Regions from separate parts of the Geodermatophilus sp. SYSU D00700 genome, predicted to be linked through region 2. Evidence: predicted binding sites of a transcription regulator. Region 2 holds the regulator's gene; each other region holds the start of a gene.
What was found. Region 2 encodes LexA, which represses DNA repair genes until DNA is damaged. Its sites were predicted from a motif close to TCGAACANNTGTTCGA; they were not measured.
Positions count from the first base shown of each region.

Region 1: the regulator LexA is predicted to act here: its motif matches at 3,835-3,850, upstream of ACI79V_RS02745 (replicative DNA helicase).
Region 3: the regulator LexA is predicted to act here: its motif matches at 4,134-4,149, upstream of dinB (DNA polymerase IV).
Region 4: the regulator LexA is predicted to act here: its motif matches at 4,985-5,000, upstream of ACI79V_RS16605 (DUF6504 family protein).

Region 1 is NZ_JBJGZA010000002.1:214,455-221,846, forward strand. It holds gene ACI79V_RS02705 (deoxyribonuclease IV) at 1-339, opposite strand, end outside; gene rpsF (30S ribosomal protein S6) at 513-800, shown strand; gene ACI79V_RS02715 (single-stranded DNA-binding protein) at 803-1,297, shown strand; gene rpsR (30S ribosomal protein S18) at 1,398-1,634, shown strand; gene rplI (50S ribosomal protein L9) at 1,637-2,092, shown strand; gene ACI79V_RS02730 (hypothetical protein) at 2,180-2,458, opposite strand; gene ACI79V_RS02735 (hypothetical protein) at 2,451-2,963, opposite strand; gene ACI79V_RS02740 (MarR family winged helix-turn-helix transcriptional regulator) at 3,034-3,489, shown strand; gene ACI79V_RS02745 (replicative DNA helicase) at 3,947-7,392, shown strand, end outside.
Region 2 is NZ_JBJGZA010000027.1:42,044-49,435, reverse strand. It holds gene hflX (GTPase HflX) at 99-1,565, shown strand; gene ACI79V_RS17570 (phosphatase PAP2 family protein) at 1,678-2,421, shown strand; gene ACI79V_RS17565 (hypothetical protein) at 2,393-3,466, shown strand; gene lexA (transcriptional repressor LexA) at 3,540-4,328, opposite strand; gene ACI79V_RS17555 (LysM peptidoglycan-binding domain-containing protein) at 4,602-5,264, shown strand; gene ACI79V_RS17550 (hypothetical protein) at 5,377-5,991, shown strand; gene nrdR (transcriptional regulator NrdR) at 6,472-7,020, shown strand; gene ACI79V_RS17540 (vitamin B12-dependent ribonucleotide reductase) at 7,141-7,392, shown strand, end outside.
Region 3 is NZ_JBJGZA010000024.1:33,467-40,858, reverse strand. It holds gene ACI79V_RS16660 (transglutaminase TgpA family protein) at 1-2,230, shown strand, start outside; gene ACI79V_RS16655 (DUF3040 domain-containing protein) at 2,377-2,778, opposite strand; gene dinB (DNA polymerase IV) at 2,908-4,119, opposite strand; gene ACI79V_RS16645 (BatC protein) at 4,337-4,648, shown strand; gene ACI79V_RS16640 (cupin domain-containing protein) at 4,936-6,045, shown strand; gene ACI79V_RS16635 (sucrase ferredoxin) at 6,065-7,036, shown strand; gene ACI79V_RS16630 (alkaline phosphatase family protein) at 7,033-7,392, opposite strand, start outside.
Region 4 is NZ_JBJGZA010000024.1:24,129-31,520, reverse strand. It holds gene ACI79V_RS16620 (VOC family protein) at 1-170, opposite strand, end outside; gene ACI79V_RS16615 (DNA polymerase III subunit alpha) at 325-4,077, opposite strand; gene ACI79V_RS16610 (SAV_6107 family HEPN domain-containing protein) at 4,074-4,565, opposite strand; gene ACI79V_RS16605 (DUF6504 family protein) at 4,565-4,891, opposite strand; gene ACI79V_RS16600 (hypothetical protein) at 5,327-5,731, shown strand; gene ACI79V_RS16595 (AAA family ATPase) at 5,945-7,392, opposite strand, start outside.

The sequences.
Region 1 (7,392 bases), on a different contig from region 2:
CACGTGCCCGCCGTGCACGACCATCCCGCGGGCACCGATCGCCGACGACGCCCGCGCGTGCACGGCGAGGTTCTTGCGGCTGGGGATGCGGATCCGGTTGTTGGTCGAGGCCACGTTGAGCACGTAGGGCGCGTGCACGAACACCGCGACGTCGCCGGCGAGCAGGGCCTCGGCGTCGGGACGCGGCGGCGGCGGCTTCCAGCCCTGCGGGTCGCCGAGGAACACCTGCACCGCGTCGGCGTCCACCTCCGCCGCCCGGGCCAGCGGACCGCCGGCGTCGAGCTCGTTGTCCTCGGTCAGTCCGGGTCCGACGTGGACGCCGATCGGCTGCGTGCTCACCCCGGCGACGGTAGTCAGGCCCGGTGACGGTGACCGGGGCTCCCGGCCGCGCTGGTAGCCTGGAGGGGCGCGTCCGTCCGCCGTCCCGGCGGGACCGGGCGCGCGACGCGTGTACGACCCTCCTGCTGCAGACGTCCTGCAGCCGCCACAGACCAGAGGAGGTGGGGTTCTCCGTGCGTCACTACGAACTGATGGTCATCCTCGACCCCGACCTGGAGGAGCGCACCATCGCTCCCTCCCTCGACCGGTTCCTGACCGTCGTCACCAACTCCGGTGGCACCGTCAAGACCGACATCTGGGGCCGGCGCCGCCTGGCCTACGAGATCAAGAAGAACATCGAGGGCATCTACGCGGTCATCGACATCCAGGCCGAGCCCGCCGCGGTCGCCGAGCTCGACCGCCAGCTCAACCTCAACGAGTCGGTCCTGCGGACCAAGCTGATGCGGCCCGAGGTCCACTGACCGTGGCCGGCGAGACCGTCATCACCGTCATCGGCAACCTGACCTCCGACCCGGAGCTGCGCTTCACGCCGTCGGGGGCCGCGGTCGCCAACTTCACCGTCGCCTCGACGCCGCGCACCTTCGACCGGCAGTCGCAGGAGTGGAAGGACGGCGAGGCGCTGTTCCTCCGCTGCAACGTCTGGCGGCAGGCGGCCGAGAACGTGGCCGAGTCCCTCACCCGCGGCTCGCGGGTCATCGTCTCGGGGCGCCTCAAGCAGCGCTCGTTCGAGACCAAGGAGGGCGAGAAGCGCACCGTCGTCGAGCTCGAGGTCGACGAGATCGGCCCCTCGCTGCGCTACGCCACCGCGAAGGTCACCCGTGCCTCCCGCGGTGAGGGTGGCGGCGGCTTCGGCGGCGGCGGCGGTGGCGGCTTCGGTGGCGGCGGCGGCGGTGGCGGTGGCGGGGCGAGCGACCCGTGGTCGACGCCCGCCGGCCCGTCCGACGAGCCCCCCTTCTGAGAAAGGACCCCCTCGCTCCCCGCGCCACGCTCCGCGCGGCGGGGGCCCCTGCGAGAGGGCCGTTCCATCTCCCCACCACTAGTCGTACCTGGAGAACCCAGTGCCCAAGCCCCCCGTGCGCAAGCCCAAGAAGAAGGTCTGCCAGTTCTGCAAGGACAAGGCGACCTACATCGACTACAAGGACACGACCCTGCTGCGGAAGTTCATCTCCGACCGCGGCAAGATCCGTGCCCGCCGCGTCAGCGGCAACTGCAGCCAGCACCAGCGGGACGTCGCCACGGCCGTGAAGAACAGCCGTGAGATGGCCCTGCTGCCCTACACCTCGACGGCGCGCTGACCATGAGCACCCAGAAGCTGATCCTGACGCAGGAGGTCACCGGTCTCGGGTCCTCCGGTGACACCGTGGAGGTCAAGGGCGGCTACGCCCGCAACTACCTCCTGCCCCGCGGCCTGGCCATCGTCGCCACCCGCGGTGCCGAGAAGCAGGTCGAGTCGCTGCGCCGGGCGCGTGCCGCCCGCGACGTGCGGTCGCTCGAGGAGGCCCAGGCCGTGGCCGGGCGCCTCTCCGGCCTGACCGTCCGGGTGCCGGCCCGCGCCGGCGACGGTGGCCGCCTCTTCGGCCGCGTCACCACCGCCGACGTCGCCGCGGCCGTCACGGCCGCCGGTGGCCCGGAGCTCGACCGCCGCCGCATCGAGCTGCCCAGCAGCATCAAGACCACCGGTCAGCACACCGTCACCGTGCGGGTGCACCCGGAGGTCACCACCCAGCTGGCGATCGAGGTCGTCGCCGGTTGACGCCGCCTCCCTGCGGGGAGGCGTGGAGCACCGCCCAGGAGGGGCGCCGGACGTCGTCCGGCGCCCCTCCTGCCGTCTCCGGCCCCGTCAGCTCCCCGGTGCGGGGTCGGGATCGGCGCGGCCGGCCGCGTGCAGCACCAGCAGTCCGCCGACGGCGGGCACGAGGCCCCGCAGCCGCACGGCCCGGGGCAGCGGGAGCTGCCAGGCGAGGACCGCGGTGACCAGGTAGGCGGTGCCGTGCAGCGGCCCGACGGCCGAGGCCAGCGGCGCCCAGTGCACGGTCACCAGGTTGACCAGCAGCACGGTGAGGGTGACCAGCTCGGCCGCGGTGGCCAGCGCCAGCCAGCGGGTCGGTGACTCAGACACCGGTCGTCGAGCCCGGCCGGACGACCATGAGCACCACCACGACCACCCAGACCAGGTTGAACGTCCCCGAGGCCATCGCCAGCCGCCGCACGCGGGTCGTGCTGCCGGTGAGGGTGCCGGCGACGGTCCCGACGCCCGGGCCTCCCTCGCCACCGTCCGTCCCCTCCCCCGCGGCGGCCGCGAGGACCTCCTGCTGGCCCGGCAGGACGACGCCGACCAGCACGCCCGCCGCGAGCAGCGTCAAGGCCATCGAGGCCAGCACCCAGGCGTCGGTGAGCACCCCCAGCGAGCTCGCCGTCGCGATCCCGAACACCGGCACGGCCAGCGACAGGACGGCGTAGACGCGGGTGACCCGGTGCAGCAGGCGCAGCGCGGGCACCGCGGCCGGGTCGCGCCCCTCCAGCGCCTGCCGGGCGTAGCGGGGGAACAGGCTCACCGCGATCGTCACGGCGCCGACGAAGACGACGGCCACGACGACGTGGACGCTGAGCAGCACTGCAGCCACGGGACCTCCTCGGTCGGTGCCACCCACAGTATCAGCCAGACTGAAACAACCGGCCTGCGATCATGCGGACGTGACGGCAGCGGAGGGAACGGGAGGCCCGCCACCGACCAGCACCGCGATGGCCCTGGTGGTGACCGGTCGGGCCATGGAGGACCTGCTCACCGCCCGGCTCGCGCCGCTGGGGCTCTCGCTGCGGCTGCTCGGCGCGCTCGGCCACCTGGCCCGCGACGAGGGGCTGTCCTACTCCGACCTGGCCCGCCGGGCGCGGGTCACCACGCAGAGCATGCACGCGACCGTCGGCCGGCTCGTCGAGCTCGGCGCGGTGGAGTCCGCCGGCCCGGGCCGCGGCCGGCGAGCGGGGCTGCGGGTCACCGGTCCGGGGCGTCGGCTGCTGGCCGACGGGCTGGCCGTGGTGGAGGCGGTGGACCGGGAGCTCGCCGCGGTCCTCGCCGACAGCGGCGGCGCGCTGGACTGGCCGGCGCTGCTCGCCGCCCTCGGGCTGGCCGGACGGCGGCCGGCGGGATGACGACGTGCGGTCCTGTCGACACGCCGCCCGTGCCGTCACGGCCGGTGCTGTGACGGCTGCGCCGGGCGGGACGACACGACACGCCCGGGCGTCCGGCACGCCGGTCTTTCTCGTGTCCACAGCCGGTGGGTGGTCACCGCGCAGGTGACGCGCGCAGGACCACGGCATGTCCGGCCGGTGTCCCGCCCGTCTCCACATGTCGACTCGGGCTGTCCACCGACTTGTCCACAAGTTGTGCAGAACGCGGTGCACATGGGGTGTTGGACGGGTCCGCCGTCGCTTCCTACCGTCCTCTGCGGCACCGGGAACTGCGAGAACTGTCGGTGGCTCCCGGTAGCACAGGGCTCGAACGCGCGTTCGAGTGCGGGCATCGCGCGTCCTGGTGCTTCCCCCACCGGGCCCCGGTCGGTCGGCCGGGGCTTGCCGCGCGTGCCCATGAGCAGAGGGAGGTACCCAGGTGGCGGTGGCCGACGAGTTCAGCCGGCCGCAGGCGACGGCGCCGGAGTACGACCGGCAGCCCCCGCAGGACGTCGCGGCCGAGCAGTCCGTCCTCGGCGGCATGCTGATGAGCAAGGACGCGATCGCCGACGTCGTCGAGGTGCTGCACGGCAACGACTTCTACCGGCCGGCGCACCAGGTGATCTTCGACTGCATCCTCGACCTGTACGGGCGGGGCGAGCCGGCCGACGCCATCACCGTCGCCGCGGAGCTCAACCGCACCGACCAGCTGTCGAAGATGGGCGGCGCGGTCTACCTGCACACGCTCATCGCCTCCACGCCAACCGCGGCCAACGCGGGCTACTACGCCGCCATCGTGGCCGAGCAGGCGGTGCTGCGGCGGCTCGTCGAGGCCGGCACCCGGGTGGTGCAGCTGGGCTACGGCGCGGCCGGCGGGCGCGGCGACGTCGACGACATCGTCGACCGCGCGCAGCAGGAGATCTACGACGTCACCGAGAAGCGCATGAGCGAGGACTACTCGCGCCTCGAGGACATCCTGCAGCCGACGATGGACGAGCTCGACGCCATCGCCTCCCGCGGCGGCACCGCCCGTGGAGTCCCCACCGGCATCCGTGACCTGGACGAGCTGACGAACGGTCTCCAGGCGGGCCAGATGGTCGTCATCGCCGCCCGTCCGGGTGTGGGTAAGGCGCTGGCCCTGGACACCCCCATCGCCACCCCCACCGGCTGGACCACGATGGGTGAGGTCTGCGTCGGCGACCGGGTGCTGGGCGCCGACGGGCGGCCGACGACGGTCGTGGCCGCCACCGACGTCATGACCGGTCGGCCCTGCTACGAGGTGCACTTCTCCGACGGGTCGGTGGTCGTCGCCGACGCCCAGCACCAGTGGGTCACCACCGACCGCGCCGCCCGGCGGCTCGGCGAGCGCGGCGAGGCCCGGGTCCGCACGACGGAGGAGCTGGCGCGCACTCTCCGCTGCGCCACGGCCCACCGGCGCCTCAACCACGCCGTGGCGAACGCCGCCCCGCTGGACCTCCCCGCCGCCGACCTGCCGCTCCCGCCGTACGCGCTCGGCGTCTGGCTGGGCGACGGCACCTCCGCCGCCGCCCAGTACACGAGCGCGGACCCGGAGATCGCCGCCTACATCGAGGCAGAGGGCCTGGTCGTCACGCCCACGGGGGTCGACCGGCGCTACTCGCTCCGCCTGCCCGCCCGTCCCGCGCCGGCCGAGCGGCCGTGCCCGATGTGCGGCGAGCCGTTCGTGCCGAGGACCTCGCAGGTGCAGACGTGCGGCAAGGCCTGCGGCGGCGCCCTGCGGGCCAGCGGCGGGGTGGGACGTCAGGCCACCTGCCCCGACTGCGGTGGCCCGTCGAGCGGGATGGCGCAGTGCCAGCCCTGCCGGGACGACCACGGCACCGTGAAGGGCCTCCTGCGCGGCCTGGGCGTGCTCGGCGGCAAACAGATCCCGGCGGCCTACCTCCGCGCGTCGGTGGCCCAGCGGCGCGCGCTGCTCGCGGGCCTGCTGGACACCGACGGCACCGTCACGCCGAGCGGTGCGGTGCAGTTCGCCGTCACCGACCGACGGCTCGCCGAGGACACCCGCGAACTGATCGCCGGTCTCGGGCACCGGGTGAAGCTGAGCACCAAGCGGGTGCGCGGTCGCACCGAGGCGTCGTCCACCTGCTACACGCTGACCTTCAGCACCGACGACGAGGTGTTCCGCCTCGAGCGCAAGAAGCTGCTGCACAAGGAGCGCGGTGCGCGCACCTACACCGCCCGCGGCGTCCGTTTCGTCACCGACGTGCGGCCGGTGGCCAGTGTGCCGGTGCGGTGCATCCAGGTCGACGCCGCCGACTCGCTGTTCCTCGCCGGCCGCAGCTTCATCCCGACGCACAACTCGACCCTCGGGCTCGACATCGCCCGGTCGGCGGCGGTGAAGCACCACTTGGCCACCTGCATCTTCTCGCTCGAGATGAGCAAGCACGAGATCACCATGCGTCTGCTCTCGGCCGAGGCGAAGGTGCCGCTGCACCACATGCGGGCCGGCACGCTGTCCGACGAGGACTGGTCGAAGCTGGCCCGCCGCATGGGCGAGGTGGCCGACGCGCCGCTCTACATCGACGACTCGCCGAACATGACGATGATGGAGATCCGGGCCAAGGCGCGGCGCCTCAAGCAGCGCAACGACCTCAAGCTCGTCGTCATCGACTACCTCCAGCTCATGACGTCGGGAAAGCGCGTCGAGAGCCGTCAGCAGGAGGTGTCGGAGTTCTCCCGTGCCCTCAAGCTGCTGGCGAAGGAGCTCGAGGTCCCGGTCATCGCGATGTCGCAGCTCAACCGCGGTTCCGAGCAGCGCCAGGACAAGAAGCCGATGCTCTCCGACCTCCGCGAGTCGGGGTGCCTCCCCGCGGAGACCCGGATCCTCCGGGCCGACACGGGCGCCGAGACGACGATGGGCGAGCTCTTCGCGAGCGGTGCCACCGACGTCCCGGTGTGGGCTCTCGACGACAACCTCCGCTACGTCCGCCGGCACCTCACCCACGTGTTCTCCACCGGTCGCAAGCCGGTGCTGCAGCTCACCACCTCGTCGGGCAAGACGGTGCGGGCCACGGCCAACCACCCCTTCCTGACCTACGACGGGTTCCGCCCGCTCGGTGAGCTCGCGCCGGGCGACCGCATCGCCGTCCCTCGGCACGTGCCCGCGCCCGACCGGATGACGGTGTGGGAGGACGAGAAGGTCGTCCTGCTCGCCCACCTCATCGGCGACGGCAGCTTCGTCCGGCGCCAGCCCCTCCGGTACGCCTCGATCGACGAGGAGAACCTGCGGGCGGTCACCACGGCGGCGCTGCACTTCGGCGTCGTGGCAGTGCGGGACGACTACGCCGCCGCCCGCTGCACCACGCTGCGGCTGCGGTCCCCCTTCCCGCTCACCCACGGCCGGCGCAACCCGATCGCCGAGTGGCTGGACGAGCTGGGCCTGTTCGGCCTGCGCAGCCACGAGAAGTTCCTGCCCGAGCCGGTCTTCTCGCTGCCGAAGAAGCAGATCGCCGCGTTCCTGCGGCACCTGTGGGCGACCGACGGTTCCGTCACGGTGAACAGGAACGGCCGAGGCGGGCGCGTGTACTACGCCTCGACCAGCCGCCGGCTCGTCGACGACGTCTCCCGCCTGCTCCTGCGCTTCGGCATCTCCAGCCGGATCCGCCGGGTCCGCAAGGCCGGCTACCGGGACGGCTGGACGCTGGACATCAGCGGCTGCGACGACCAGCGGCGCTTCCTCGGGGAGATCGGCGTCCACGGAGCCCGCGGCGTCGCCGCTGAGCGCCTGCTGGGCATCGTCCGGGAGCTGTCCGGCAACCCCAACGTCGACACGGTGCCGGTGCAGGTCTGGGAGCGCGTGCGCGCGGTCCTGGAGGAGAAGGGGATGAGCCACCGCGCCTTCGCCGC
Region 2 (7,392 bases):
ATGCACCTGACCCGTTCCGGTGTTGCACCCGGTGTATGACGACTGCACAGACGACAACCCAGGTGACCACTGACGACGCGCGTGTCACGCTGGACGCGATGACGACCGCCCCCCGCAGCACCCCGATCGACGACCAGCAGGCCGTCGACCCCCGTCCCGCGCCGGCCGGCCAGTGGGACGACGACACCGACGACACCACCGGCTCCTACGACCTGGAGGCCCGCGGCGCGCTGCGCCGGGTGGCGGGCCTGTCCACCGAGCTCGCCGACATCAGCGAGGTCGAGTACCGGCAGCTGCGCCTCGAGCGCGTCGTGCTGGTCGGCGTGTGGACCGAGGGCACCCAGGCCGACGCCGACCGGTCGCTGGCCGAGCTGGCCGCGCTCGCCGAGACGGCGGGCTCGGAGGTGCTCGAGGCGGTGAGCCAGCGGCGGGACAAGCCCGACGCCGGCACCTACGTGGGCTCGGGCAAGGCCGGCGAGATCCGCGACATCGTGGCCGCGACCGGCGCCGACACCGTGATCTGCGACGGCGAGCTGACCCCCGGCCAGCTCAACGCGCTGGAGCGGATCCTCAAGGTCAAGGTGGTCGACCGGACCGCGCTGATCCTCGACATCTTCGCCCAGCACGCCACCAGCCGGGAGGGCAAGGCCCAGGTCGAGCTCGCGCAGATGCAGTACATGCTGCCGCGCCTGCGCGGCTGGGGTGAGTCGCTGTCCCGGCAGGCCGGTGGCCGCGTCGCCGGTGGTGGCGGCATCGGTACCCGCGGTCCCGGTGAGACGAAGATCGAGACCGACCGGCGGCGGATCCGGTCGCGGGTCAGCAGGCTGCGCCGCGAGATCGCCGGCATGGCCACCGCGCGGGCGACCCAGCGCTCGGCGCGCGGCCGCAACGCCGTCCCGAGCGTGGCGATCGCCGGCTACACCAACGCCGGCAAGTCCAGCCTGCTCAACCGGCTCACCGGTGCCGGCGTGCTGGTGGAGAACGCGTTGTTCGCCACCCTCGACCCGACGGTGCGCCGCGCGCAGTCGCCCGACGGCCGCGAGTACACCCTCACCGACACCGTCGGGTTCGTGCGGCACCTGCCGCACCAGCTCGTCGACGCCTTCCGCTCGACGCTGGAGGAGGTGGCCGGCGCCGACCTGCTGCTGCACGTCGTCGACGGCTCCGACCCCGACCCGCTCGGCCAGATCGACGCGGTGCACGTGGTGCTGCGCGAGATCGACGCCGCGGCGGTGCCCGAGCTGATCGTCGTCAACAAGGTCGACGCCATGACCGAGGACGACGTGCTGACCCTGCGCCGGGCGCTCCCCGGCGCGGTGTGGGTCTCGGCGCGGACCGGCGAGGGCATCGAGCGGCTCCGCGAGGTCGTCGCCGCCCGGCTGCCGCACCCGGACGTCGAGGTCGAGGTGCTCGTGCCCTACGACCGCGGCGACCTGGTGGCCCGCGTCCACCGCGACGGCGAGGTCTTGAGCGAGCAGCACGAGGCGGACGGCACCCGGCTGAGTGCGCGGGTCGACGGCGGCCTGGCCGCGGCGCTGGAGCGGTTCGCCGTCCCGGTCGGCTGACCGGCCGCGGCGCTCGCCCGCCCGGGTGACGGGCTGCCCGCCGGTCACCCGGGCGGCTCGCCGTCCCCCGCGGCGAGGTCACGGCCGGGTCACGGCCCGGTACCGTGGCCGCGTGACCAGCGGCGTGGTGCGTCGGGGGAGGGGAGCGCCGGCCGACGGCGACCCGTCGGCCCCCGTCCCCGCCGTCGTGACCCCAGGACGGCCGCCGTGGTGGCTGATGATCCTGTCGCTCGTGGTGACCGTGGGCGTCACCGTCGACCTGCTCAGCCGGGGTGTCCTGGAGCGGCTCGACCTCGAGGTCTCCGAGATCGTCAGCCAGTGGGGGCTGCGCGACTCCCCGGCCTACTGGCCGGTCTGGGCGGTCACCCAGATCGGCGGACGGGGCACGATCCTCGTCGTCCTGGCCGGCCTGGTCGGCTGGCTGTGCATCCGCCGGCGGACGCTGCTGCCCCTGGTGCGGGTGCTCGTCGCCCTCGCCCTGCTGACCGTCGTGGTCTACGCGTTCAAGTTCGGCACCGGTCGCACGGCGCCCGCCTATCCCGGCTCGTTCTTCCACCGCGACGGCGCCAGCTACCCCTCGGGGCACGTGGCCAACGCCGTGCTCATGTGGGGCGTGGCCCGCTGGCAGGCCGTCGAGTACCGGCTCGCGCCGCCGGTGCAGCGGACGCTGTGGTGGCTCAGCGTCGTCGGGCCGGTGGCCACCGGGATCGCCATGGTCTCGCTGGACTTCCACTGGGTCACCGACGCGGTCGTCGGGGCCTCGGTCGGGATCCTGCTGCTGGGCGTGGTGCACGCACTCGACGCAGTCGTGCTGTCACGCTGGGCGGGTGCCCGCGCCGGCCGTCCTCCCGCGTAGCGCGCGGGCGTGCGCCCCGCGCGCACCGGCCGCCGTCCTCGGGCTCGCGCTGGGGCTCGCCCCGGTCCTGCTGCCATCGGCCTCCGCGGCCGCCGAGGAGGCCACGCCCGCACGGCGCTGCCAGGTGACCGACCCCCGGCTCGCGGAGCTCTCCGGTCTCGTCGACGTCGGCGACCGGATGCTGGCCGTCGCCGACGGCGGTGAGCGGGTGACCGTCGCGGTCCTCGACCAGACCTGCCGGGTCGTCGACGAGACCGTCGCGCCGCTGGACCCCTACGACCCCGAGGACCTCGGCGTCGGACCCGACGGCACCGTGTGGCTGGCCGACACCGGGGACAACAACGCCACCCGGGAGACCGTCGCCCTCATCGCGCTGCGGCCCGACGGCGCCACGGCGCTGCACCGGCTCACCTATCCCGACGGCCCGCACGACGCCGAGGCACTGCTGGTCGCGCCCGACGGCACGCCGTACCTGGTCACCAAGGAGGTGCTCGGGGCCAGTCACGTCTACCGGCCGGCGGCACCGCTGGTCGACGGCGGCACGGTCGAGCTGGCCGACGTGGGCACCGTGGCCTTCACGCTCACCGGGACGCCGGGCGGCCCGGTGGGGCGTGCCGGCCAGTTGCTGGTGACCGGGGGCGCGGTCGCCCGCGACGGCAGCCGGATCGCGCTGCGGACCTACACCGACGCCTACGTCTGGCCGCTCGCCGGGTCCGACGTCCCGGCCGCGCTGGCGGGCGAGCCGGTGCGCATCGCGCTGCCCGAGGCGCCGCAGGGCGAGGCGGTGTCGTTCACCGCCGACGGCGCCGCGCTGCTCGTCGCCGGGGAGGGACCGCCCGGCGACGTCACGGTCGTGCCGATCCCGGCCGGGGCCGCCGCGTCGTCGTCACCGGCGGGGACCTCGACGGCGACCGCGCCCGCCGACGGCGGCACGGACATCCCCCCGGTCACCGCCGGGCTGGTGGCGGCCGCCGTCGCCACGGTGGCGGTGTGGATCGGCGGCCGCCTGCGCCGCCGGCGGGCGGCCGCGCCACCCACCGGCTGAACCCGCGACCCCGGGGCCTGGCTCCTGCCGCGCCGGTCGGCGGGAGCCGGGCCCGCGTGGGTCGGGCGGTGGGTCAGACGCGGCGCAGGACGGACACCACGCGGCCGAGGACGGTGGCCTCGTCACCCGGGATGGGCTCGTAGGCCGGGTTGTGCGGCAGCAGCCACACGTGCCCGTCGCGCCGCTTGTAGGTCTTGACCGTGGCCTCGCCATCGAGCATGGCGGCGACGATCTCGCCGTTCTCGGCGGTGGGCTGCTGGCGCACGACCACCCAGTCGCCGTCGCAGATCGCCGCGTCGACCATCGAGTCGCCGGCGACGCGGAGCATGAAGAGGGTGCCCTCGCCGACCAGCTCGCGCGGCAGCGGGAAGACGTCCTCGACGGCCTGCTCGGCCAGCACCGGGCCACCGGCGGCGATCCTGCCGACCAGCGGCACGTAGGTGGGCGCGGTGCTGCCGTCGGCGGCGGCCGGCGCGGCCGGTGCGCCCTCGGCGGCCGTGTCCCCGGGCAGCCGCACGTCGAGTGCGCGCGGGCGGTTGGGGTCGCGCCGCAGCCATCCCTTCTTCTGCAGCACCGAGAGCTGGTGGGCGACCGACGACGCCGAGGACAGGCCCACCGCCTCGCCGATCTCCCGGACCGAGGGCGGGTAACCGCGGCGGTCGATCGAGTCGCGGATGACCTCGAGGACCCGGCGCTGCCGCTGGCTCAGCCCGTCGCCGGCGTCGCCCCGATCGGGGAACGACCGCACCGCGGCGGTCTGCCCCCCGGCGCCGTCGGCAGCGGTGTCCGTCCCCCGCCGGCCTCCTCGCCGGGTGGCCGTGCCCCCGCGCGTGCCCTGGCCGGTGCCGCTCGTGCCCGCCACGTCTCCTCCTCGCCGGCCGTGTCGCCACGGCCCTCGTGTCCCGCCCGCCACCCGGAGGACCCGGCCCCCGGACGCCGGGAGGTGCCGGCGTCCGGGGGAACGGGCGGACGGCTGCTGATCGGACCGTAGCGCCTCGGGCCCGGTACTTCAAACGTGTGTTCGAAACCCGTCGGAGGTGTCGGGTCGACCCCGTCGGTCCCATGCGGTAGACATCGCACAGACGTTCGATCGAACGCGTGTTCGACGGCGGTGGGGTGACGAGGAGGAGTGGTCATGGGCAGCGTGCACCAGGCGGTTCTGGAGTTCGACGCGGCGGTCCGGGTCCCCTGGCGGCCGCTGCTGGCGGAGGGGGCCGCGCGCGGGACCGCGGCCCCGCGCCGGCAGGCACCTCCCCCGGCTCCGCGTCGCCCGGCCCAGGGCACTCCGGCGTCGCCGCGGGCGGCCCTGCCGGGCTCGGGTCCGCGGATCACCGGGCACCTGCGGCCGGTGCCCGACCGCCCGGCCGCGGCGCCCGTCCGCGCCACCGGTCCCGCCGCGGGGCCGGCCGCCGAGGCGCCCCGCACCCGCCGGGCACCGGCGCGGCCGGGGGGCCGGCCGGTGCGCTGCGAGCCGGCCCGGGCCGGCCGCGGTCCGGCGGCGCCGGCCCCCGGGCCCGTGCGGCTGACCCGCCGCGGGCGCCGCCTGGTGGCCGTGCTGGTCCTCGCCGCGGGCGTCGGCGGCGCGGTCCTGGGGCGGGAGGTGCTCGCTCCCGAGCAGGGCCTGCGGCTCGCCGGGGAGAGCAGTGTCGTCGTGCAGCCGGGTGACACCGTGTGGTCGATCGCCGGCGAGGTCGCCGGCCCGGAGCAGGACGTGCGGGTCGTCGTCGACGCGATCGAGGAGCTCAACGACCTCGACGACTCGGCGGTGGTCGCCGGTCAGGTGCTGCGCCTGCCGTGACCGGGACGGGAGCACTCCTCGGACAAGTGACGAGACCGCCCCGCCCGGTTCGTCAACCATCGGTGTCCGGTCGCTCACGCATTCGGCTTGAACGAACACATACGGTGAGGACGTGTCAGCAGCCGTGAACAGCAGGGCAGCGGTGTCGTTCGGGTCGCCGCAGGACGTCGAGGTGCTCGTGGACGGCGCCTGGGTCGCGGGCGCGATGCTCGGCTGGCGGCACGACGAGACCGGCGCGTGCGAGGTCTGGGTGCGACTGCGCACCGAGGTCCCGGGCGTCGTCGAGGGCGCCGGGACCTGGGTCGATCTGGCCGCCGTCCGGCTGCCGGAGCGCCGGCTCACGCTGGCGCCGGCGGTCGCCACGGCGGTCGCTGCCACGGCCGCGATGTCCGTCGTCCGCCCGGTCGGCGTGCCGGCTGCTGACCGCCCGCGCCGTTCCCGCCGGCACTGTGCCGACGTGACCGCCGAGCAGCCCGCCGTCGGCGTGGCCGGGCCCGGCCGGCACCGGGCTCCCTCCGCGGCCGGCGCCGGCCGGCACCGCGCGGTCACCGCCGAGATGCCGGCCGTCGCCGGGTCCGCCGGGGCACCCGTCGCGGTGTCCGTGGGCACCTCTGGCGCCACCCTCGTTCCCGACGCGGAGCCCGACCTGCTCACCCGGCCGATCCGTCTGGGCGACCTGGTGCCGAACCCGCGCGGCAGGCGTCCCGCGGTGCGCCCGTCGGTCTGAGCGACCCCTCTCGGGCGTCCCGCGCCCTCCCGGACCCGCCGGCGGCGTCCCCGGCCGTGCCGGGCACCGCGCGGTGGCGGCGGTCCTGGTCGTGGCCGGCGTGTACACCCGGCAGCCGTGTCCCGCGCGCGGACGCGCGGGCGCCGCGGCGTGTCGTGTGACGGGTGGGAGAGGTGGTCGCGCCTGGTCACCGCGAGGTCACGACCGCATCTCGGGGGAAGAGACACGCCCGGCGTCGGCTTGCAGATGTTGTGGAGCCAGGCCTACTGTCCCCCTACATCTAGTGGTCACGACGGAGGGAGTCCTCCACAGGGCCGTCCTCAGGTCATCCCCGGGGTGTCCACCGGATGTCCCCAGAGGGGTCCACAGCAGAGGGCGGCGAGGCGTGGTGGCCGGTGGCATCCGGCCGTCCGCCGGCACGTCCCACCCGGCGCCGGGGAGACCGGTACCGAGCTCGTCCGCAGAGGGAGGTGAACCGCAGTGCGCTGCCCCTTCTGCCACAACCCCGACAGCCGGGTGATCGACTCGCGCGAGGCCGACGAGGGTGCCACCACCCGTCGCCGTCGTTCCTGTCCCGCCTGCGGCCGCCGGTTCACCACGGTGGAGGAGGCCGTCCTCGCCGTCGTCAAGCGCAGCGGGGTCAGCGAGCCGTTCAACCGCTCGAAGGTCGTCGCGGGCGTGCGCCGGGCCTGCCAGGGCCGGCCGGTCGACGAGGACCAGCTCCAGCAGCTCGCCCAGCAGGTGGAGGACGCCATCCGCGCCAGCGGGGTGGCCGAGGTGCCCAGCCACGAGGTGGGCCTGGCGATCCTGCGGCCGCTGCGGGAGCTCGACGAGGTCGCGTACCTGCGCTTCGCCAGCGTCTACCGCGCCTTCAGCTCGGTCGAGGACTTCGAGAAGGAGATCACCGAGCTGCGCGCGCGGCACCACACCGGGGGCACGCCACCGCTGCCCGGCATGCAGCTCGACCCGCCGCCGCGCCGTCGTGGCGGGCGCGGCCAGGCCGGCACCAGCGGCGCTGCCACCCCCTGACCACCGGCCGGCAGCGTCGCCGGACCGTCCAGCACCACCTCAGAAACCGTCAGCACCAACCGCTAGGAACAGGGTGGCTCTCTTCCCCAGCCGCCTGGACCACTCACCGAGGGAGAGCTCGTGACCGAGATCGAGGACCGTCCGGCAGGCCGCACGCGTCGTGCCCCTAAGGCGCCGACCCGGGGGAAGGGCCTGAAGGTCAAGCGCGTCTACACGACCGCCGGCGTCCACCCCTACGACGAGGTGGCCTGGGAGCGCCGCGACGTCGTCATGACCAACTGGCGTGACGGCTCGGTCAACTTCGAGCAGCGCGGTGTCGAGTTCCCCGCCGAGTGGAGCATCAACGCCACCAACATCGTCACGACCAAGTAC
Region 3 (7,392 bases), on a different contig from region 2:
CGTCGTGGCGCTCACCGGGCTGGCGCTGCGCGCGGCCGGGCCGGCGCTGTGGGCGTGGGCGTCGGGCGGGCGGCCGCTGCCCGCCCGCACCGCGGCCGCCGGCGTGCCGCTGGTCCCGCTGGCCCAGCTGGCGGTGCTGACCTGCCTGATGACGGCGCTGTTCGCCCCCGACGACGCCATCGGGGGGTGGTTCCCCACGCCGGCCAGCCTCCGCGGGCTGGGCGACGTCCTCACGGTGGGGTCGGCCGAGCTGCGGGAGCAGTCGACGCCGGCGCTGCCGCTGACCGGGCTGCTCGCGCTGACCGTCCTGCTGGTCGGGATGGTCGCGGTCACCGTCGACCTCATCGCCGTCGGCGGGCGGCAGCCGGCGCTGGCGGGGCTGGGCCTGCTGGTCCTCTTCTGCGTGCCGGTCAGCACCGTCACCGGGGACGTCGGGCTGGTCGCGCTGGCCGCCCCGGCGGCCGGGCTGGCGCTGCTGCTGTGGTCCGACCAGTCGCGGCAGCTGACCACCCGCGCGCGCCGGGCCGGGAGCCGCTCCGGCCCCGGCGCGGCGGCGGCGGCCGGCACCGGGCTGGCCGCCCTGGTGGCGGCGCTCGTCGTCGGCAGCCTGGTGCCGACCCTCCCCGAGGGCCGGCTGGCGGCGGGGTTCGGGCCCGGCGGTACCGGCGGCGGGTCGACCGGCACCGCCCTCGACGCCGCGGCGGCCCTGCAGGGCCAGCTCACCCTGCCCGAGCCGATCGCCCTGCTGCGCGTCGACGCCTCGGTCCCCGACCCCGGCTACCTGCGGGTGGTGACCCTCGACGTCTACGACGTCGAGGAGGGCTGGACGATCGGCAACCTCGACGGCGAGGCGTCAGTGGCGCAGTCGGAGGACCTCGCGCCGCTGCCCGGCCGGCGCGAGGGGCGCCGGGTCGAGGCGACGGTCACCGCCGTCGGGCACGACGACCGGTTCCTGCCGGTGCTCACCTCTCCCCTGCGGGTGCAGATCGACGATCCCGACGCCTGGCGGTTCGACCCCGCCACGGGCACCGTGTTCGGCCGCGACGTCCGCACCACCACGGTGAGCTACCGGGTGGGCTCGGTGGAGCCCCGGCCCACCGAGGAGGAGCTGCTGGCCGCCGGCCCGCTGCGGGGCGGGAACCCGGTGCTGGAGCGCGGCACCGCGCTGCCGCCGCTGTCCCCGGAGGTCACCGACCTGGTGGCCGGGCTGACCGCGGGCGCGGCGACCCCGTACGAGGCGGTGCGCGCCATCCACGGGCACTTCTCCCGGGAGAACGGCTTCGTCTACAGCCTGTCGACCGCGCCGGGCACCAGCGGGGACGACCTCACCGACTTCCTCCGGCTCAAGCAGGGGTACTGCGAGCAGTACGCCGGGGCGATGGCGGCGATGGTCCGCGCCGCCGGCATCCCCGCCCGGGTGGCGCTCGGGTACACCCCCGGCCGGCTGCAGCCCGGCGGTGGCCGGCTGGTCACCAGCGACGACGCGCACGCCTGGGTGGAGGTCTACTTCGACGACCTCGGCTGGATCCCGTTCGACCCGACCCCGATCGACCGCGAGCGCGCCGTCGACCTGCCGTGGGCGCCGCGGCCGACCGACCAGGAGGCGCTGGAGCGGCCGACCGACGTCCCGACCGTCCCGACCGCCCCGCAGGGTGTCCCGGTGCCGCGGGAGGACCGGGTCGACGGCGCTCCGCAGCCGGGCACCGGGGGCGCCACGCAGGCGTCGTCGTCGCGGCCGGTGCTGGTCGGCGCAGGGATGCTGCTCGGGGTGGCCGCGCTGGTGGCCGCACCGGCCGCCGCGCGGGCGCTGCAGCGCCGCCGCCGGGTGGCCGACGGCGGGCCGGCTGCGCTGTGGGACGAGCTGGCCGCCACCGCCCGCGACCTCGGCCTGGTGTGGGACCCGGCGCAGACCCCGCGCCAGCAGGCCGCCACCCTGGCCCGCACCCTCGGGACCGGCGGGAGCGGCGCCCACCGGATGGGGACGCCGGGGGCGGCGGACGCGGTGGAGCGGCTGGCCCGCGCGGAGGAGACCGCCTGCTACGGCCGTCCCGGCAGCGCCGCCGGCGACCCCGACGCGGTGGCGGCGCTGCGGGTGGCGCGGCGCGGGCTGCTGGCGGCGGTCCCGGCGCGCACGCGGCTGCGGGCGCTGCTGTGGCCGGCCTCGCTGGCCGAGAGCCTCGGGAGCACCGCGCGGACGCTGCTCGGCCGGCTCCCCCGCCGCGCCGCCTGACGGAGGACCCGTCGACCGAGCGTGTGCGCTGACGCGGCACGCCGGCGGCGGGGATGCAGCGCCGGCGCACACCGTCGAACGGGCCCGGGAACGCCGACGGCCGCCGTCCCGGGTGGGACGGCGGCCGTCGGTGGACGCGGCGGGGGCTACTGGTCGTAGCGGCGGCGGAAGCGCTCCTCGAGGCGGTTCTTCAGCGGCTGGCGGCGGGCCCGCCCACCGCGGCCGCGGGCGGCGGTGCTCCCGCCGCGGGCACCGGCCGGGCCGGGCTCGACCGCGCCGGTGGCGCTGCGGTAGTTGAGCACGCCGAGCGCGGCGCCGCCGAACATCACCAGGAAGCCGAGGACGCCCAGGGGCACGGACGGGACGACCGCGCCACCCACGAGGACGGCCAGGCCCACGACCACCAGCAGCGCACCGAGTTGCAGCTTCCGCCGGGCCTTGAGCCTGCGGTCACCCGTGCGGACGGAGGAGGCGAACTTGGGATCGTCGTCGACGAGGGCGCGCTCGATCTGCTCCAGCAGTCGCTGCTCGTGCTCGGAGAGCGGCACCGAGACCTCCAGGTGGGCGGAGCCAATACCGCCGGTCTCTACCCGGCGGTGCCCACGAGGATACGAGTCGTTCGCGGGGTGCGAAAGGCGAGTCGGCGGCGACCCGCCGGTGATCACCGGCGACCACTCTCACGGGCGATCGCGCACCCGCCGGTCGCGGTCGCGGTGCAGCAGGGTGGCCGGCCGGACCGCCCCGGCGCCGAACCGGCGGGCGGCCCGGTCGGCGGCCAGTTCGGCGTCCCGGCGGCCGTGCTCGCGCTCGCCGAGCTCGAGCTGGCGGGGCGCCGAGCCCGCGGCCACCAGCCGCTCGGCCCGCACGCCGACCAGCCGCAGCCGCGCCCGGTCCAGGCCGAGGGCGTCGAAGAGGGCGCGGGCGGTCTCGTAGAGGTCCTGCCCGACGTCGGTGGGGACGTCGAGGGTGCGGCTGCGGGTGATCGTGGTGAAGTCGGCGAAGCGGACCTTGATCGTGACCGTGCGCGCCAGCCAGCCGCCCGCGCGCAGCCGGCCCGCCGTCCGCTCGGCCAGCCGCAGCAGCTCCCGGTGGACGACGGCGGGGTCGTCGACGTCGGTGGGGAAGGTCTCCTCGTGCCCGGTGGACCGCTCCGGCTCGTCGGGCACCACCCGGCGGGGGTCGCGCCCCCAGGACAGCTCGTGCAGGTGCGCGCCGGCCGCCGGGCCCACCGCCCGCTGCAGCGTGCGGACCGGCACGTGCGCGAGGTCGCCGACGGTGCGCAGCCCCAGCCGCAGCAGCACCTCCTCGGTCTTCGCGCCCACGCCCCACAGCGCACCGACCGGCAGCGGGTGCAGGAAGTCGATGACCTCGGCCGGGCGGACGACGAGCATCCCGTCGGGCTTGGCGCGGGTGGAGGCGAGCTTGGCCACGAACTTGGTGCCGGCCACGCCCACCGAGCAGGTGATGCCCTGCTCGTCGTAGACGCGGGCGCGCAGGTACTCGCCGATCTGCGCGGCGTCGCCCAGCCGCCGGCCGGCGCCGGAGACGTCGAGGAACGCCTCGTCGAGGCTGAGCGGCTCGACCAGCGGGGTGACCGACCGGAACAGCGCCATGACCGACCGGGAGACCTCGGCGTAGAGGGCCACGTCCCCCGGCAGCACGGTGGCCGTCGGGCACAGCCGCAGCGCGCGGGCCGTGGGCATGGCGGCGTGCACGCCGTACGCGCGCGCCTCGTAGGTGGCCGAGGTGACCACCCCGCGGTTGCCGGAGCCGCCGACGATCACCGGGGTGCCCGCCAGCTCGGGGTGCCGGCGCACCTCGACGCTGGCGAAGAAGGCGTCCATGTCGACGTGCAGGACGGTGCACCCCGCCGCCCGTCCCCCCGCCATGCCGCCTCCCTGGATCGAACACGTGTTCGCACCGACCCGGGGAGACTAACGGCCTCCGCGGGTCCGCGGCGCGTGGTCCGCGGTGCGTCCCGGCGTGTCCCGTCCCACCGCGAAGTGGCTGGTCGCCCGCATGTGTGACCGGCACCCCGGCGAGGTAGGTGGGACACGACCGACCGCCGTCCGGCGGCCGGCGCCGATCCGCACCCGGAGGAGCTCGATGGCGCTCGACGACGACGACATGACCAGCACGGAGGGTCCGGCCGACAGCGGAGCCGGCGAGGGCACGCCCGGCCAGCACGACGGTGGTGCCGACGGCGGCGCGGACAGCGGCGCCGGCCACGGCCCGGCCGACGGCGGCGCGGTGGGCGGCGGCTCGGACGGGGGCGCCGATGGCGGTGCCGACGGGGGCGCGGACGGCGGTGCCGACGGCGGTGCCGGCCACGGCCCGGCCGACGGCGGCGCGGTGGGCGGCGGCTCGGACGGGGGCGCCGACGGCGGTGCCGACGGCGGCGCGGACGGTTCGGCCTGAGCCAGGACCCGGCCGTCGCGGGGCCGGGCGGGGCTGACCCCCGCCCGGCCCTGCGCCGGTGCACGCACCTCGACCCCGCGGTCTTCGCCGAGCGGCACTGGTCGCGCCGCCCGCTGCTGGCCCGCGCCGAGGACACCGGGGAGTCCTTCGCCGACCTGCTGACGCTGGCCGACGTCGACGAGCTGCTCTCCCGCCGCGGGCTGCGCACGCCGTTCCTGCGCATCGCCAAGGACGGCGCCGTCGTCGACGCCGGGCGCTTCACCACCTCCGGCGGCGCCGGCGCCGAGGTGGCCGACCAGGTCTCCTCCGACGCCGTCCTGCGGCTGTTCGCCGACGGCAGCACGGTGGTCCTGCAGGGCCTGCACCGGCTCTGGCCGCCGCTGATCGAGTTCGCCGACCAGCTGGCCGCCGACCTGGGGCACCCGACGCAGGTCAACGCGTACGTCACGCCGCCGTCCTCGCGCGGCTTCTCCCCGCACTACGACGTGCACGACGTCTTCGTGCTGCAGGTGGCCGGCGAGAAGCACTGGACGATCCACGAGCCGGTGCTCCCCGAGCCGCTGCGCAGCCAGCCCTGGACCGACCGCGCGGCCGCCGTGGCCGCGGCCGCGGAGCGCGAGCCGGTCGTCGACGCGGTGCTGTGCCCCGGCGACGCGCTCTACCTGCCCCGCGGCTACCTGCACTCGGCGGTGGCGCTCGGCCAGACCAGCGCCCACCTGACCGTCGGCGTCCACTCGGTCACCCGCTGGTCGGCCGTCGAGTCGGCGCTGGACCTGGTGCGGGTGCTGGCCGCCGAGGACCGCGAGCTGCGCCGCGCGCTGCCCCTGGGCGTGGACCTCGCCGACCCGGCGGCCCTGCGCGACGACGTCGCCGCCGTGCTCGGCGCGCTGCAGGACTGGCTGGGCCGGGTCGACCCCGACCGGGTGGCCGACCGGGTGCGCAGCCGCGCCTGGGCCCAGGTGCGGCCGGAGCCGGTCGCGCCGCTGGCCCAGGCGACCGCCGCCGCGGCCCTCACGCCCGACACCGTGCTGCGGGTGCGCCGCCGGCTGCGGGTCGCGCTGCGCCCGGCCGCCGACGGCGACCGCGTCACCCTGATCGGCGGCCGGCGGTCCCACGAGTTCCCCGCCGCCACCCGCGAGGCGCTGGCCGGGCTGCTCGCCGCCGGGGAGCTCAAGGTCGCCGACCTGGCCGGCCTGGACCCCGCCGACCGGCTGACCCTGGCCCGGCGGCTGGTGACCGAGTCGATCGCGGTGGTGGCCGACGCACACGTCGACGGCGGGATCGATGGGGTGCCGGCCACCGCGCCCGAGCCCGGCCCGGCCGGACCGGGTGCCCCCGCCCCGGACGCGGGCGGGGACGATGGGGAGCGTGCCGACGCCCTCGGGACCGGCTCGTGAGCCCGCAGCCCTCCCCCGGGTGAGTGCCGCACCGGCCGAGCCCGCCGCCCCCACGCCCTCCCGGCCGGTCCGCACCGGCCGGCTGGACCCGACCCGCTGCTCGGTGACCGCGCTGGTCCGCGGCGACTCCCCCGTCGCCACGGCGGGGCCCGCGCAGCGCTGGCTGCTGGTCGAGCAGCCGGGGCCGTGGGGCCGCGACGCGCTCCTGCAGTCCCGCCTCGACGCCGGCGTCGCCCCGCGCCTGGCCGCCCGCGCCCGCGCCGAGGGCGTCCGGGTGCTGCTGGTGCGCCGTCCCGGGGAGCGGCCGGCCGCGTCCGGGCGGCGCTGGGCCTACGCCGACGGCCGGCCGGGCCGCGAGGGGCTGTGGTGGTCGGTCCGCGACGCCGACACCGACCTGCTCGACGCGCCGTGGGACGGCTCGGTCGGCGAGCGCGCGCCCGACCCGGTCTACCTGGTCTGCACCCACGGCCAGCACGACGCCTGCTGTGCGCTGCGCGGCCGCCCGCTGGCCCGCGCGCTGCCCGCGCCCGGCCCGGCCGACGTCTGGGAGTGCAGCCACCTCGGCGGCTGCCGGTTCGCCACCAACGTGCTGGTGCTGCCGCACGGCTTCGCCTACGCCCAGGTGGCCGGCGACGGCGCGGACCTCGTCGCCGCGCACGCCCGCGGGCAGGTGGCCCTGCCGTGGCTGCGCGGCCGGTCGGGGCTGCCGCTGGCTGCGCAGGCCGCCCAGCAGGCCGCCCGCGAGCGGCTGGGCCTGCTCGGCGTCGACGACCTGCCGCTGCTCCGCGCGCAGCGGCTGCCGGGCACCGACGCCGAGGCGGCGGCCGGCGTCGAGCGGTTCGACGTCGTGCTCGGCGGCCCGGACGGCGACGTCGTCGTGCGGGTGGAGAGCCGCCCGGCGCCCGAGGCGGCGCAGCTGACCTGCCGGGCCGTGCACCCCGCGCACCCGCGCGAGTGGACCGCGCTGTCGGTCTCGCTGGCGGTCTCCTAGAGGGCGCGCCCGCGGGCCAGCAGCAGCGGGATGGCGACCTCGGCGCCGGTCAGCGAGCCGTGGTAGGCCGCCAGCCGGCTCGAACCGGGCTCGGTGGCCGACGCGGTGATCGCCCACGGGCCGCGGGCGAGCGCGACGACGTCGCCGATGCGGTCGGCCAGCGCGGCGTCGACGTCGCCGAAGACGCCGCTCGCGACCGCCTCGTCCCGGCCGACGACCCAGGCGCGGTCGCCGAGGACCCCGCGCCAGGCGTCGAGGACGTCGCCGGCGGCGCCGGGCACGGCGTGGGCGTAGCGGGCGCGGGGCTCCCCGGCCAGCAGCGCGACGCCGTCGAGCAGGGCGGGCTCGTCGTCGAG
Region 4 (7,392 bases), on a different contig from region 2:
GTGTCGCCGAGCCGCCAGCTGACGGTGAGGACCTGCCCCTCCCGCTCGGGGTCCTCGGCGCCGTAGCGGACCGTGCCGAGGATCTCGGAGTCCGGCCAGATCGACGTGTAGAAGCGCGCGGCCTCCTCCGCCTCGGTGTCGAACCACAGGCACGGGATCTGCTTCGGCATGGCCGTCCTCCCCGGACAGGCCGGCGGGGCGCCGGCGCTCGCGGGTTCCGACCGCCGCCGCGCCCGGGACTCATCGGTGGTGAGGTGCTGGAACGGCCCCGCTGCAGGGTCCCGCCGCGAGCGTGCGAGCGGTGGGGGGCAGCGGGGTCCTTCCTCAGTGGCCGGGGCTGCCGGGGCTGGAGTGCCACAGCTTCCGGGGGGCGGACGCCGCGGCGCGGCGGGCGGCGGTGGCGGCGTCGTCCCCGGCGGGCTTGATGTCGGCGTAGGGCGACATCCGGAAGCCGGTCGGGTGCACGAGCACCGGCTTGACCACCACCGGCCGCGAGCCGTGCGAGGCCGCCGCGCCGGTGATGGCCCGCTCGGTGTACTCCCCCGGCGCGGCCATGTGCTCGGCCACCGCGACCGGACCGCCGGTCTCCCACGCCTCGTGCAGCGCCGGCAGCTCCCAGGCGCCGGTGGCCCGGATCGACATCCCGCGCGGGCCGGTGCGGCGCAGCACCCCGCGGATGACCAGCAACCAGGAGTGGAACACCGTCGCGGCGTAGGGACCCTGCACGTCCTCGAAGAAGGTGGAGTCGGTGCAGCCGGTGCCGTCGTCGAGGGTCACGAACACCACCCGGCGTCCCGACCGGATCGGCGGCGTCTGGGTGGCCACCTTGACCCCGGCCACCAGCACCTCGGCGCCGCTGCGGCAGCCGAGCAGCTCCTCGGCCGGCACCGCGCCGATCGCCGAGAGGAACGGCCGGTAGAAGTCGACGACGTGCCGGCTGGCGTCGAGCCCGAGCACCTCGAGCTCGGCGCGCACCAGCTCGGCGTCGGTGAACTCGGGCAGCCCGCTGCCACCGGCCCACTCCGGCCCCGTCTCCCCGGGACCCGGCTCCTCCTCCCCCGGCAGCTCCAGACCGAGCAGGTCGAGGCTGAGCTGCCCGACCGAGCCGGTCCGCGCCCCGCTGCGGCTCCACCGCTCCAGCTCGCTGATCTGCAGCAGCAGGTCGCGGCGGGTCACCGACCGGCGCGAGCGGGTGGGGCGGCCGGCCTCGCGGTCGCGCACCCCGAAGCCGTAGAGGGAGTCGAACCCGCCGGCCAGCACCAGCCGCTCGACCACCGGGCGCGACACCGACGCCCGTGACCAGAAGTCGGTCAGCGACCGGTAGGGCTGCCCGGCCACGATCCGCTCGACCTCGTCCTCGGCGATGCCCTTGACGTCGGAGAGCGCGAGCCGGATCCCGTAGGCCGACGGGTCGGCCATCGACGCCGGCATCCACTCCGGCCGCCGCCAGTCCGCCCGCCGGTCCACCGGCGCCAGCCGCTCCACCCGGTAGGTGCCGGCGGAGGCGTTGACGTCGAGGCCCAGCACCCGGATGCCGAAGTTGCGGGCGTCGTCGAGGATCAGCCGCTTCGGGTACATCCCCGGGTCGTGGGTGAGCACCCCGGCGAGGAAGGCCGCTGGGTGGTGGGTCTTGAGCCACGCCGACTGGTAGGTGGGCAGCGCGAACGCCGCGGCGTGGGCCTTGCAGAAGCCGAACGAGCCGAAGGCGACCAGCACCTCCCAGACCCGCTCCACCACGTCGACCGGGTAGCGCCGCAGCGCCTCGGGCACGAACCAGGTCCGCACCTCCGGGTGCAGCTCCCGGTCGCCCAGCGCCCGGCGGGCCTCGTCGGCCTGGGCGAGGTCGCAGCCGGTCATCTGCGCCACGATCTGCAGCACCTGCTCGTGGAAGACGACGACGCCGGCGGTCTGCTCGAGGAACGGCCGCAGGTCGGGGTGCGGGTAGACCGGGTCCTGCCAGCCGTTCCGGGCCAGCAGGAACGGCGTCACCATGTCGCTCTTGACCGGCCCGGGCCGGAACAGCGAGATGTCGATGACGATGTCCTCGAACGTCTCGGGCCCGAACTTGCCGACCAGCTCGCGCTGCCCCGGCGACTCGATCTGGAACATGCCGAGGGTCCGGGTGCTGCGGATGAGCTCGAAGGTGGTCGGGTCGTCGCGCGGGATCGCGTCGATGTCGACGGTCTCGCCGTCGACCCGGGCCACCTCGTCGAGGGCGTGCGCGATCGCCGACTGCATCCGGATGCCGAGCAGGTCGAGCTTGAGCAGCCCGAGCTCCTCGACGTCGTCCTTGTCGAACTGGCTCATCGGGTAGCCCAGGAAGCTGTTCTCCACCGGGGTGCGGTCGAGCAGCGTGGCGTCGGAGAGCAGCACCCCGCACGGGTGCAGCGCGATGTGCCGGGGCAGCCCGTCGAGCCGGGCGACGAGGTCGAAGAGCAGGTCGAGGTCGCCGGTGCCACCGCCGCGCCGGGACCCCAGCCGGCTGGCCCGCAGCTCCGGCAGGTCGCGCAGCGCGGCGTGCACCTGGTTGGCCCGGACGTGCGGGAAGGCCTTCGCGACGGCGTCGACCTCGGCCGGCGGCAGCCCGAGGGCGGCACCGACGTCGCGGATGGCGTGCCGCACCCGATAGGTGTCCATCATCGAGATGCAGCTGACCCGGTGGGCGCCGAAGCGGTCGATGACCGCGTCGTAGACCTCCATCCGCCGGGCGGACTCCACGTCGATGTCGACGTCGGGCAGCTGGTGGCGCAGCGGGGAGAGGAACCGCTCCATGAGCAGCCCGTAGCGGATCGGGTCGACGTCGGAGATGCCCAGCAGGTAGGTGACCAGGCTGCCCGCCCCCGACCCGCGCGCCGCGGCGCGGACCCCCAGGCCCGTGATGAGGTCGACGACGTCGGCGACGGTGAGGAAGTAGGAGGGGTAGCCGAGGGCGTCGATGACGGCCAGCTCCTCCTCCAGCCGGACGAGGACCTCCCCGCTGCGCGGCACGCCGCGCCGGCCCAGCCCCGCCTCGCAGCGGGCCCGCAGCACCTGCGAGGAGCTCATCCCCCGCTCGCCGGGCGCGGTGACGACGTCGAGTTCGGGGTAGCGCACGGTGCCGATGCCGAGGTCGTCGCGGACGTCGACGGCGCACTGCTCGGCCAGCCGGGCGGTGCGCTCGAGCAGCCGCAGCGCCGCGTCGCGGTCGGGGCCGGCGATCTCGGCGGCGACCTCGGCCATCTCCTTGCCCGACTTCAGGTAGCCCTCGGCGGTGCGCCGGTCGACGTGCCGGCGGTCGAGGGCGACCAGCCGCCGGGAGGCGTCGAGGACGTCGGCGGTCGGCGCGTCGATGGCGTCGACGTAGCGGACGGCGTTGGTGAGCACCACCGGCACGCCCTCCTCGGCGGCGAAGCGCATCAGCCGCTGCGCGCGGAGGCGGTCGCCCCGGCCGCGGTGGTGCACCAGCTCGACCACCAGCGACCCGGGGCCGAACACCGACCGCCACGCGGCCAGCCGGGCCGCGGCGACGTCGGCCCGGCCGGCGGCCAGCGCGCGGCCCACCGGCGAGTCCGGCCCGAGCACCGCGACCAGCCCGGGCGCGTGCTCGGCGGCCAGCGCCAGCGAGCTCACCGGCTCGCCGCGGGTGCCGCGCAGGTGGGTGGCGCTGGTCAGCCGGCACAGCGAGCGCCAGCCGGCGCCGTCGCGGGCGAGGAAGGTGACCCGCGGCAGCCGCGGGTCGACGCTCGCGCCGCCCCGCACCGGGCTGCGCCGCGCGGGGGCGCTCCGGGGACTCCGCCCGCCTGCCCGCCGCAGCGACAGCTCGTCGTCCTCCCCCAGCACGTGCGCCCGGGCCGGGGGCACGGTGGTGCTCACCGCGGGGGCGACCGCCAGGTCCACCCCGAACACCGGCCGCACCCCCGCCGACCGGCAGGCCAGCGCGAACTTGACCGCGCCGTAGAGACCGTCGCGGTCGGTCAGGGCGAGGGCACCCATGCCGTGCTCGGCGGCGCGGGCCACCAGGTCGGCCGGGTGGTTGGCCCCGTACCGCAGGGAGTAGCCGGAGGCGACGTGCAGGTGGACGAAGGGGTCGCCGCTCACCGCCCGCGCGCGGGGCGGTGGGCGGTGCCGCCGACCACGCGGGGTCGGGGCGCGGGCGCGGGCGTGCTGGCCAGCAGCTCCTCGGCCACGGCGAGGAAGGTGCCGGCGTCGCGGACCAGGTCGTCGGCCTCCCGCTCGGTGACCGCGCGGGACAGCCCGGCCTCGGCCGCGGCGCGCTTGGCCGCGCCGGCGGCGAAGAAGGTGGCCCACTCCCCCAGCTCCGGGGCGACCTGCTCGAGCAGCACCCAGGCGCTGCGCGGCCGGCGGCGGCCGCTCTGGGGCCGGGTGCGGGCGGCGAGCACCGCCGCGGCCGCGCGCAGCGCCGCCAGGTGCGCGGTGGCGTAGCGCCGGCACGCGTCGGGAGCGTGGCGGGTCTCGGCCAGCGCCCGGGTGGCCTGGTCGAGCAGCTGGGCCGCGGCCGCCGGGAGCGGCGGCGGCAGGGGCAGCTGGTCGGCCGGGTCGTGGGTCATGGCGTACGCGGCGCCCATCAGTCGTGCACCCGCACGAGCGACCAGCGGTTGTCCGCCGCGTCCCAGCACAGGTCGTAGACCCCGGCGAAGCTCATCCGCGAGCGCCCGGCCCGCACCGCCTCGACCCGGAAGACCTCGCGTGGGGCGACCAGGTCGGCCGAGGCGCCGCCGGGGGCGTCGGCCGGCCGCTGCCACCACGGCGTGGTCTCGACCCACGAGTCGAGCAGCTCACCGACGACGTAGCGCCACTGCCCGCGCCAGAACTGCGCCGGCCCGAGCGGGCCGCGCTCGACCTGCACCTCCTCGCCGACCCGCTCGCCGACGTCACCCAGCACCCGGCTCATGCCCGACTCCCCACCCCGTGCCCGCTGACCGACCGGCCCGACCCACCGCACCGGGTGGGGAAGGACCCGGGTGCGGTGGGAGGCCCGCGGTGTTCGAACGTCTGTTCGAACGAGTCGAGTAGACCCGATACCACTCACAACGTCAAGCAGACGGGTTCCCGTTGAGGACGTACTGGTGCGAAACGATCCATGCCGCCCGCCTACAGGCAGGGTGTCGGGGACCAGACCGCCGTCACCTCCTGGAGAACAGACGTCGCCGCATCAGGGACCCATGGCGCACAAGTCAGGGAGTCACCCCTGACGACCGCGGAGCCACATCGGCCCAAGCTGATCCAGCGACTGAGCGAGCCTGGTGGTCTGTCGGCAAGGCGATGTGGGCCACTTGCTCGAGCGGACGTGGCACGAGAGAACCGTGAACTGACCAGGGGAGATGACATGGCGTCCGTCAGCCGAGTGAAGTTGAGCGGGGACAACGTGGACAGCCAGAAGGCACGGATCAAGGTGACCTGGCGCATGTCCTTCAGTCCGAAGGAGGTCCAGAGCCGCACTGTGTACAACTACGAGGTCTTCCTGCAGAACGTCGACGGCCTCGGGGACCCTGACGTCAGGCGCCGCCGCATTGCGACTGGGTCAGACCTGGCCACGACCGACGCGATCGACCGAGAGATCTCGGCCCTGGTCGACAGGTCGTTCTTGGACGAGGACTTCCCGTTGTTCCCCGGCGGCCCTGGCGACACGACAGACGAATGGCGAGCCGAGGTACACCTCAAGCCGTTCGTCCCCACGGGGACCTCTGGCGTCTCCGACGAACAGCTGCGCAAGGAGTTCGGCTTCTCCTGACCGGTGCGCCGCCACTCCAACCACCCCACCCAGCACTGGCCCCTCCCCTGGACCGCGTCCGACACCCGGTCCAGGGGAGGGTGCGTCAGGACGACTCCGGCGCACCCTCCCAGAGCGGCCGTCTCACATCCGTGGTGCTCGCTTCTCAGCGAGGCAGCTCGTGGGATCCTCGACAGCCAGACGACTCCGGATCCCCTCGATGCCGATCGCCTCTCATGAGACGGGAGGAGCATCCAGGAGGCTGCTCAACTCTCGACGCGACGAGATACCCAGCTTGCGGTACGTCCTCGTCAAGTGCGTCTCGACGGTCTTGGTGGTGAGGAAGAGGGCCTGGGCGATCTCTCGCGTACTGAGACCCTGCCCCGCATACCCGGCGACCCGTAGTTCGGCAGGGGTCAGAGCGTCAGGACCGTGACGGGACGCTCGCCGAGGCCGGGCACCGGCCGCCACGAGTTCCTCACGGGCCCGCCGTGCCACGAGGACGCCGCCGCACCGGGTCGCCAGGTCCAGCGCCTCGCCGAGCGGCCCTCGCGCCTCGGTGCGGTGACCGGCGCGGCGCAGTGCGGCGCCGAGCTCGAGCAGCGTCCGCGCGTGCTCCAGCCGTGCCTGACTTCCCTCTGATGCAGACACCGCCGCTCGCAGCACGTCAACGCGCTCGGCCGCCGGGCCCACCAGCGCCTGGGTGCGGAGCGCGATGCCGAGACCTCGCGGAGCTCCAAACCGGCGCGTCAGCTCGACCTCTTCCGCGACCAGGGCGAGGGCCTCGTCGTGGTGACCGAGCTCCCGGTGGGCGACAGCCGCAGCGCTCCTCCAGGGCTGGAGGCTCGGTAAGGCGTAGCCCGTCGTCCTCGCCTGCAGACCGGAGGCCAGCGCCTCCTCCAGCGCACCGGCCGGATCACCGGCGAGGAGCCGCAGACGGGCGCCCACGAAGTGCCCGCCGACGTCGGTGACCTGGTCCGGGGTGGACCCGAGCCGGGCGCGGGCGAGTGTCGTGCGTGCGCCCGCGGGGTCGTCGCGCTCGAGCCGCGCCTCTGCCAGCACGGTCACCGCGACCGTCCGGTTGAACACGTCGCCGGTCTCCGGTGGGAGCTCGGCGACCACCGAGGCGTCCAGTTCGGCGCTCCGCACGTCCCCCGCCTGCAGCAGCGACCACGAGCGCCAGGTCGAGGCGAACACGTAACCGTGCCGGGAGGCCCCCCGCTGCGCCTCCTCCACGGCGGCGCCCAGGGCCGCGCTGCCCTCCGCCATCTCGCCACAGCCGACGAGCGCCCCGCAGGCGAAGTAGTAGCTCAGCGACTCACACCCCCACTCGGCGAGCAGCAGTCCGCCGGACAGGGCACCCCGCGCCAGCGCCAGTGCCGCGCCCCGGTCCTCGCCCACGATCACCCTGCCCATCGCCCGCTGTGCCATCACCAGACGGCCGAGGGACGCACCGACCGCCGGCAGTCGCGCGCACGCCGACTCCAGGCGCTCCACGGCTCCGGCCCCCCGGGACACCGATCCCAGCGCGGCGGCCATCCGCTCGCACTCGAGCGTCAGCACGAGCTCGGCGCGGACAGGTCCGAGCCCGCCGATCGCACGGTCGAGGATGTCGGCCGCCGCGGAGGGTCGGCCCGACGCCAGCAGGAGCCGGGCCAGCTCGAGCGCGGCGGTCGCGCGAC